3 regions of the Citrobacter portucalensis genome follow, and region 1 is predicted to be linked to each of the others. Evidence: predicted binding sites of a transcription regulator. Region 1 holds the regulator's gene; each other region holds the start of a gene.
The links. The regulator PurR, encoded in region 1, represses purine synthesis genes. The targets are predictions, from matches to a motif close to CANGCAAACGTTTGCNTG.
Positions count from the first base shown of each region.

Region 2: purM (phosphoribosylformylglycinamidine cyclo-ligase) is a predicted target of PurR. The motif match lies at 1,459-1,476, and genes of this name have one in related genera.
Region 3: purH (bifunctional phosphoribosylaminoimidazolecarboxamide formyltransferase/IMP cyclohydrolase) is a predicted target of PurR. The motif match lies at 1,296-1,313, and genes of this name have one in related genera.

Region 1 is NZ_CP092466.1:2,770,087-2,773,228, reverse strand. Features, by position in the region: gene punC (purine nucleoside transporter PunC) at 1-249, opposite strand, end outside; gene punR (DNA-binding transcriptional activator PunR) at 362-1,294, shown strand; gene purR (HTH-type transcriptional repressor PurR) at 1,291-2,316, opposite strand; gene cydH (cytochrome bd-I accessory subunit CydH) at 2,614-2,703, shown strand; gene LY264_RS13465 (MFS transporter) at 2,879-3,142, shown strand, end outside.
Region 2 is NZ_CP092466.1:1,448,868-1,452,009, forward strand. Features, by position in the region: gene purN (phosphoribosylglycinamide formyltransferase) at 1-363, opposite strand, end outside; gene purM (phosphoribosylformylglycinamidine cyclo-ligase) at 360-1,397, opposite strand; gene LY264_RS06875 (6-phospho-beta-glucosidase) at 1,693-3,123, shown strand.
Region 3 is NZ_CP092466.1:4,797,799-4,800,940, forward strand. Features, by position in the region: rRNA gene LY264_RS23130 (16S ribosomal RNA) at 1-795, opposite strand, end outside; gene purH (bifunctional phosphoribosylaminoimidazolecarboxamide formyltransferase/IMP cyclohydrolase) at 1,420-3,009, shown strand; gene purD (phosphoribosylamine--glycine ligase) at 3,025-3,142, shown strand, end outside.

The DNA.
Region 1 (3,142 bases):
CAGTGCGAAGATAGATAAACCCAGCAGCAAAATAGGCTTGCGGCCATAGTGGTCAGAAAGCGGCCCCCACAGCAGTTGCGCGACGGCAAACCCCGCTAAGAACAAGCTCAGGCTGGCGCTGACGGCAGATGCAGGTGTTTGCAGATCGGACTGAATAGCAGCAAAGGCGGGTAGATACATATCCGTTGCCAGAAAACCGAGCACGCTAAGACCTGCCAGCCAGACTAAAAACCCTTTCCCAGGTTGCATCATCATTTCTCTTTTTTAGCAGTAGAACAATGCCGCTGAGTGTAGTGAGTGTAATTCTCGCTGTGAAACGCTAATATTTGCTTACTGATTTCAAATTTTTTGCAGGCAGAATATGTGGTCGGAATATTCACTTGAAGTGGTTGATGCGGTTGCGCGTAACGGCAGTTTTAGTTCGGCCGCGCAGGAGCTGCACCGTGTACCTTCGGCGGTAAGCTACACCGTGCGCCAGCTGGAAGAGTGGCTGGCGGTGCCACTTTTTGAGCGACGCCATCGGGATGTGGAATTAACGCCTGCCGGGGCATGGTTTTTAAAAGAAGGCCGCTCTGTTATCAAAAAAATGCAGATCACGCGCCAGCAATGTCAGCAAATTGCCAACGGCTGGCGCGGACAGCTGGCGATCGCCGTCGATAACATTGTCCGCCCGGATCGTACCCGACAGATGATCGTGGATTTCTACCGTCACTTTGATGATGTGGAGTTGTTAGTTTTTCAGGAAGTGTTTAACGGCGTGTGGGACGCACTGTCTGATGGGCGTGTGGAGCTGGCCATCGGGGCCACACAGGCCATTCCGGTCGGGGGGCGCTATACCTTCCGCGATATGGGAATGCTGAGCTGGAGCTGCGTGGTAGCCAGCCATCATCCACTAGCGTCAATGCCTGGACCGTTAAGTGATGACACGTTGCGCAACTGGCCGTCACTGGTGCGCGAAGATACCTCCCGAACATTGCCGAAGCGTATTACCTGGCTGCTGGACAACCAAAAGCGCGTCGTCGTGCCGGACTGGGAATCTTCTGCGACCTGTTTGTCCGCGGGATTGTGCGTGGGCATGGTACCGACGCATTTTGCCAAGCCGTGGATCGATAGCGGTAAATGGGTTGCGCTGCAACTGGAGAACCCTTTTCCTGATGCCGCATGCTGCCTGACATGGCAGCAGAACGATACGTCACCGGCATTGAGTTGGCTGCTGGACTATTTAGGAGATAGTGAAACGTTGAACAAGGAATGGCTGCGGGAGCCAGATGAGACTCCCGCACAACAGGCTTAACGGCGGTAATCGCGGAACGGACCGTCGGCAACGGAGCGACGCTCAACCAGGCGTGGATGCACTTCGATAGACTGTGACTCTTCACGTTTATTCACGATACGGTCTAACAGCATGTTGAAGGCCGTTTCACCCAGTGAATCCTTCGGCTGGTGAATGGTCGTCAAGGCCGGCGTGAAGAAGCGGGCGTTGCGCACGTTGTCGTAGCCGATGAGTGAGACATCCTGCGGTACGCGCAGTCCCATTTCGTCAGCGGCGCACAGCGCACCCATTGCCATAATATCGCCACCGCAGAAGACCGCGGTCGGACGATGAGACTGCGACAGAATTTGCTGCATGGCGCGGTAGCCGGATTCAGGCTCAAAATCGCCCTGGACAATCCAGTTTTCAGGCACTTTAATCAGCGCTTCTTCCATCGCTTTCATAAAGCCAGCCAGACGCCCGGCCCCGGTGTTACGTTCCATTGGGCCAGGGATCACGCCAATCTCACGATGACCGCGTTCTACCAGATACCGGCCCGCCATGTAACCGCCTTCGAAGGCGTTATCAATGACCGTATCAGTAAAGTCGGCTTTTGCTTCGCCCCAGTCCATGACGACCATCGGGATATGGCGATACTCTCCGAGCATCGAAAGCAGCGACTCCGGATACTCAGAACACATCACCAGCAGACCATCAACGCGCTTTTGCGCCATCATCGACAGATAAGCCTGCTGTTTTTCGAGACTGTTCCATGCGTTACCCAGGATCAGGGTATAGCCTTTCTGGAAACAGTTTTTCTCAACGGCTTCGATAATTTCGGCGAAATAGGCCGCTTCGCTGCTGGTCGCCAGCAAGCCGATAGACTTGGTGTGATTTACCTTCAGGCTGCGGGCAACTGCGCTCGGAGAATAGTGCAGTTCTTTGATTGCTGCCCAGACAGCATTACGTGTTTCTTCCGCGACAAAGCGCGTCTTGTTAATTACGTGTGATACGGTTGTAGTGGAAACGTTTGCTCGCTTCGCTACATCTTTAATTGTTGCCATTACATCTCACTCCAGACCATATCCTAAGCTCCTGAGAATACTCCAGGTAAACGTTTGCCTTTACACACCCTTATCGCAACGTAAGGGTTGCGGCACGCCGGGAAAACGACACGGAACGTCAGGAAGGGGTCAATGGCCGGTACGCTAATCAAGTAAGCGTGGAATTTTGTCTGATCTTAACGAAAAGGGGAAGAGTTAAAAGCAGTTATCAATATAAATCGTGAGAGATTTTTGCTTTCAAGTGTGTAAAAATGCGCAATATCACTTTTTGTGTGGGAATAAAAAGGAGAAAACTTGATGAGCACCGATCTGAAATTTTCGTTAGTGACTACCATTATTGTTCTGGGTTTGATCGTCGCGGGTGGTCTGACCGCAGCGCTGCATTGATTTCCCCGAGGGAGTTAGCTCTCCCTCATCCCTTCGACTCGTTTTTCCCCGCTATTGTTTGCGAATAAGCAAAAGTCTTTTGCAGTTTTGTTAACTTTATTAATTTTGCGATCAATGTCATGCTTTTGACTCTTATTTTATGTCGTGCCACGGCTCGACGATATGGAGTCGAAATATGAAAATCAATTACCCTTTACTGGCGCTGGCAATCGGGGCGTTTGGTATTGGCACCACCGAGTTTTCGCCAATGGGGTTGTTGCCCGTCATTGCCAAAGGTGTGGACGTCTCGATTCCGGCGGCTGGCATGCTGATCAGCGCTTATGCGGTAGGTGTGATGGTAGGTGCACCGCTGATGACATTGCTGCTGTCTCATCGTGCGCGACGTAATGCTTTGATATTCCTGATGGCGATTTTCACGCTGGGTAATGTTCTTTCGGCT
Region 2 (3,142 bases), 1.3 Mb from region 1:
CGTATGCAGGCCGGGATACTTCGGCAATAAAGACGGGTGGATATTCAGCAATCGTTCAGCATAGTGAGCGACAAACGCCGGGCTGAGGATACGCATATAACCGGCCAGCACCACGACATCGGGTGCATAGGCGTCAATCTCTTGTATCAGTTGGCGGTCGAATGCTTCGCGACTGGCAAACTGGGCGGCTTCCAGCGAGTGTGCCGGAATATTCGCTTCGCGTGCGCGCTCAAGGCCGAACGCATCGGCCTTGTTACTGAATACTGCACGTATGGTGCCATTGATTTTTTTCTGTTCGCAGGCGTCGATTATCGCCTGCAAATTGCTTCCGTTGCCGGAAATGAGCACCACAATGTTTTTCATTCAATGACCACACGCTGTTCGGAATCAGAAGCTTTGATGATACCGATTTTCCATGCGTTTTCACCTTTCTCATTGAGCAAAGCAAGGGCTTTGTCCACTTCCGGAGCTGGCAGGGCGATAACCATACCTACACCGCAGTTAAAGGTGCGATACATCTCATGCTGGCTGACATTACCCGCCGTTTGCAGCCAGTTGAAAACGGCTGGCCACTGCCATGAAGATTCGTCGATCACTGCCTGCGTGTTGTCTGGCAGAACGCGTGGAATATTTTCCCAGAAGCCGCCGCCGGTCAGGTGGGCAATGGCGTGCACATCAACCTTCTCGATCAGTTCCAGAATGGATTTCACGTAAATGCGGGTAGGGGCCAGTAAGTGATCGGCCAGCGGCTTGCCTTCAAGCTCGGTGGTTTCTGGGTCACAACCGCTGACTTCTACAATTTTACGCACCAGAGAGTAGCCGTTGGAGTGCGGGCCGCTTGAGCCGAGTGCAATCAGTACGTCACCGTCGGCAACTTTTGAGCCGTCGATAATCTCTGATTTTTCGACGACGCCAACGCAGAAACCTGCCACGTCGTAATCTTCGCCGTGGTACATCCCCGGCATTTCAGCTGTTTCCCCACCGACCAGCGCACAGCCAGACTGCAGGCAGCCTTCGGCAATCCCGTTAATGACGCTGGCTGCGGTGTCCACATCCAGTTTGCCGGTTGCATAGTAGTCGAGGAAGAACAGCGGCTCAGCGCCCTGAACCACGAGGTCGTTGACGCACATTGCGACGAGGTCAATGCCGATAGTGTCGTGGCGTTTCAGATCCATCGCCAGACGCAGTTTTGTACCAACGCCATCAGTGCCGGAAACCAGTACCGGTTCACGATATTTTTGCGGCAATGCGCACAGCGCACCGAAGCCACCCAGACCACCCATAACTTCCGGACGACGAGTTTTCTTTACTACGCCTTTGATTCGATCAACCAGAGCATTACCTGCATCAATATCAACACCGGCATCTTTGTAGCTAAGAGAGGTTTTATCGGTCACTGCCTGCTTCCCCACATGTTTACTTGCAGTAAAAGTTAAATTCGGCGCAATTCTAACAGGGAAAGCAAACGTTTGCGAGCCTGCTCTGCATCAAGTTTTATCTGCTGGTTTTTTCAGCATTTTACAATCATTTATCTATTTGTTTGAGCTGCGCCACGAAAATGAAACCGGGTACAGTCTTGTGCTTGAATCCTGTTAGGCGATTGCACAGTATCTTACTGAAACCGGTTTCTTTTTTCTGTTGCGGACCTCATCAACAGCGTTTTGCGCAGAGTCATCACGATAGGGGAAGGGTATGTCAGGATTTAAAGCAGATTTCATGTGGGGTGGTGCTGTCGCTGCTCATCAACTGGAAGGTGGCTGGCAGGAGGGCGGAAAAGGCGTCAGCGTTGCTGATGTCATGACCGCGGGAGCGCATGGGGTGGCGCGTGAAATTACCGACGGTGTGATTGCCGGTAAAAATTACCCTAACCACGAGGCCATCGATTTTTATCATCGCTATAAAGACGACATAAAGCTGTTTGCCGAAATGGGGTTTAAATGTTTTCGCACCTCTATTGCCTGGACACGTATTTTCCCCTTCGGCGATGAAGAACAACCCAATGAGTCTGGCCTACAGTTCTATGATGACCTGTTTGACGAATGCCTGAAATATGGCATTGAGCCGGTGATTACGCTGTCGCATTTTGAGATGCCTTACCATCTGGTGACGGAGTACGGCGGCTGGCGCAACCGCAAGCTTATCGATTTCTTTGTCCGTTTTGCCAGGGTGGTATTCACTCGTTACCAGCACAAAGTGAAGTACTGGATGACGTTTAATGAGATTAACAACCAGGCAAATTATCACGAAGATTTCGCGCCCTTTACTAACTCAGGTCTGAAATACCAGCCAGGCGAAGACCGCGAGCCGGTCATGTACCAGGCGGCGCACTATGAGCTGGTGGCAAGCGCGCTGGCGGTAAAGGTCGCGCGTGAGATTAACCCGGAATTACAGATAGGGTGCATGATTGCCATGTGTCCAATCTATCCGCTGACCTGCGCGCCAGACGATATGATGATGGCGATGAATGCCATGCACCGGCGTTACTGGTTTACTGACGTCCATGTGCGCGGCAAATACCCGCGGCATCTTCTCAACTACTTTACCCGTCGTGGCTTTGAACTGGATATCACCGAGGAAGACCGTCAGGCGCTGACCGAGGGCTGCGTTGATTACATCGGCTTTAGCTATTATATGTCTTTCGCGACCCAGGCAACGGCGGACAACCCACAGCTGGATTATGATGAGTCGAAAAGCCTGGTTTCCAACCCGTACGTGCAGAAATCTGACTGGGGCTGGCAGATTGATCCGGTTGGCCTTCGTTATTCACTGAACTGGTTCTGGGATCATTATCAGCTGCCACTATTTATTGTGGAGAATGGGTTTGGCGCCATTGATGTGCGCGAGGACGATGGTACAGTTAACGACCAGTACCGTATCGACTACCTTGCCGCCCACATACGTGAGATGAAAAAAGCGGTGGTGGAAGATGGCGTGGATCTGATGGGATATACCCCGTGGGGCTGCATTGATTTAGTCTCTGCCGGGACAGGGGAGATGAAAAAACGCTACGGATTTATCTATGTCGATAAAAATAATGACGGTAGCGGGACATTAACGCGCTCACCTAAAAAATCTTTTTCGTGGTATCAAAAAGTCATCCAGACCAATGCTGAATATCTTTGAAATTCATAGCATTGACAGC
Region 3 (3,142 bases), 2.0 Mb from region 1:
GTATCTAATCCTGTTTGCTCCCCACGCTTTCGCACCTGAGCGTCAGTCTTTGTCCAGGGGGCCGCCTTCGCCACCGGTATTCCTCCAGATCTCTACGCATTTCACCGCTACACCTGGAATTCTACCCCCCTCTACAAGACTCTAGCCTGCCAGTTTCGGATGCAGTTCCCAGGTTGAGCCCGGGGATTTCACATCCGACTTGACAGACCGCCTGCGTGCGCTTTACGCCCAGTAATTCCGATTAACGCTTGCACCCTCCGTATTACCGCGGCTGCTGGCACGGAGTTAGCCGGTGCTTCTTCTGCGAGTAACGTCAATTGCTGCGGTTATTAACCACAACACCTTCCTCCTCGCTGAAAGTACTTTACAACCCGAAGGCCTTCTTCATACACGCGGCATGGCTGCATCAGGCTTGCGCCCATTGTGCAATATTCCCCACTGCTGCCTCCCGTAGGAGTCTGGACCGTGTCTCAGTTCCAGTGTGGCTGGTCATCCTCTCAGACCAGCTAGGGATCGTCGCCTAGGTGAGCCGTTACCCCACCTACTAGCTAATCCCATCTGGGCACATCCGATGGCAAGAGGCCCGAAGGTCCCCCTCTTTGGTCTTGCGACGTTATGCGGTATTAGCTACCGTTTCCAGTAGTTATCCCCCTCCATCGGGCAGTTTCCCAGACATTACTCACCCGTCCGCCACTCGTCACCCAAGGAGCAAGCTCCTCTGTGCTACCGTTCGACTTGCATGTGTTAGGCCTGCCGCCAGCGTTCAATCTGAGCCATGATCAAACTCTTCAATTTAAAAGTTTGATGCTCAATGAATTAAACTTCGTAATGAATTACGTGTTCACTCGTTGAGACTTGGTATTCATTTTTCGTCTTGCGACGTTAAGAATCCGTATCTTCGAGTGCCCACACAGATTGTCTGATAAATTGTTAAAGAGCAGTTGCGACGCGCTTTAGCGCTCTGTCGCGAGGTGGCGTATATTACGCTTTCCTCTTTCAGAGTCAACCCTCATTTTCAGGTTTTTCTCTTCAACCGAACCGGCTGTTTGTGTGAAGTGATTCACATCCGCCGTGTCGATGGAGGCGCATTATAGGGAGTTTCCTGCGGCCCGCAACCCTTAAATGACAGAAAAATGACTGACTGCTGCATTCCACAGCGAAACCCCGCTTTATACCCATTTACACACAGAGTTATCCACAAACCACACGATCGTTTCTACGATCCTCTCGTTATATCAGCCTCCTTCAACAGAAAAAGAAGAGGTCAAAATCGAAAATTAAAAATTCGCGAGCGTTGCGCAAACGTTTTCGTTACAATGCCCCCGCAAAACAAGGATGCCCCGTAAGGGGCGTTAGCTGAGTTTTTAGCCAAGAATTCACCTAACGCTCTCTGTAATAGTCAAATCCAGGGGATTTACCATGCAACAACGTCGTCCAGTCCACCGCGCTCTGCTCAGTGTTTCTGACAAGGCCGGTATCATCGAATTCGCTCAGGCACTTTCCGCACGTGGTGTGGAATTGCTGTCTACAGGTGGCACTGCGCGCCTGCTAGCGGAGAAAGGTCTGCCAGTGACCGAAGTTTCCGATTACACCGGCTTCCCGGAAATGATGGATGGACGCGTGAAGACCCTGCATCCGAAAGTCCACGGCGGCATTCTTGGTCGTCGCGGTCAGGATGACGGAATTATGGAACAGCACGGTATCGCCCCTATCGATATGGTGGTTGTAAACCTGTATCCGTTCGCCGAGACAGTGGCACGCGAAGGCTGCTCGCTGGAAGATGCGGTAGAGAACATTGATATTGGCGGCCCTACCATGGTGCGTTCCGCTGCCAAGAACCATAAAGACGTAGCGATCGTTGTGAAGAGCAGCGACTACGACGCCATTATTAAAGAGATGGATGCCAACGAAGGCTCCCTGACTCTGGAAACCCGCTTTGACCTCGCGATTAAAGCCTTCGAACACACCGCCGCCTACGACAGCATGATTGCCAACTACTTCGGCAGCATGGTTCCGGCTTACCACGGTGAGAGCAAAGAGGCCGCCGGTCGTTTCCCACGTACGCTGAACCTGAACTTCATTAAGAAGCAGGATATGCGCTACGGCGAGAACAGCCACCAGCAGGCTGCCTTCTATATAGAAGAGAATGTTAAAGAAGCGTCCGTTGCCACCGCGCAGCAGGTACAGGGCAAAGCGCTTTCCTACAACAACATCGCCGATACCGACGCGGCGCTGGAGTGCGTGAAAGAGTTCAGCGAGCCAGCCTGTGTGATCGTTAAGCACGCTAACCCGTGCGGCGTGGCGGTAAGTACCTCTATTCTCGACGCTTACGACCGCGCCTATAAAACCGACCCGACCTCCGCATTCGGCGGCATCATCGCTTTCAACCGCGAACTGGATGCCGAAACCGCGCAGGCAATTATCTCCCGTCAGTTCGTGGAAGTGATCATCGCCCCGTCCGCAACCGAAGACGCACTGAAAATCACCGTCGCCAAACAGAACGTTCGCGTTCTGACCTGCGGTCAATGGGCACAGCGTGTACCGGGCCTCGACTTCAAACGCGTTAACGGCGGTTTGCTGGTTCAGGACAGGGATCTGGGGATGGTGAGCGAAGGCGAACTGAGCGTGGTGTCCAAACGTCAGCCGACCGAGCAAGAGCTGCGCGATGCACTGTTCTGCTGGAAAGTCGCCAAGTTCGTGAAATCCAACGCCATTGTTTATGCCAAAGAGAACATGACTATCGGCATAGGCGCAGGCCAGATGAGCCGCGTGTACTCCGCAAAAATCGCCGGGATTAAAGCGGCTGACGAAGGTCTGGAAGTGAAAGGCTCTGCAATGGCCTCTGACGCCTTCTTCCCGTTCCGCGATGGTATTGATGCTGCCGCCGCCGTTGGCGTGAGCTGCGTTATCCAGCCAGGTGGTTCTATCCGTGATGACGAAGTCATTGCCGCTGCCGATGAACACGGTATCGCGATGATCTTTACCGACATGCGCCACTTCCGCCATTAATCCACGGAGCAGACGATGAAAGTATTAGTGATTGGCAACGGCGGGCGCGAGCACGCCCTGGCCTGGAAAGCCGCACAGTCCCCGCTGGTTGATACCGTTTTTGTTGCACCAGGTAACGCGGGCACCGCACTGG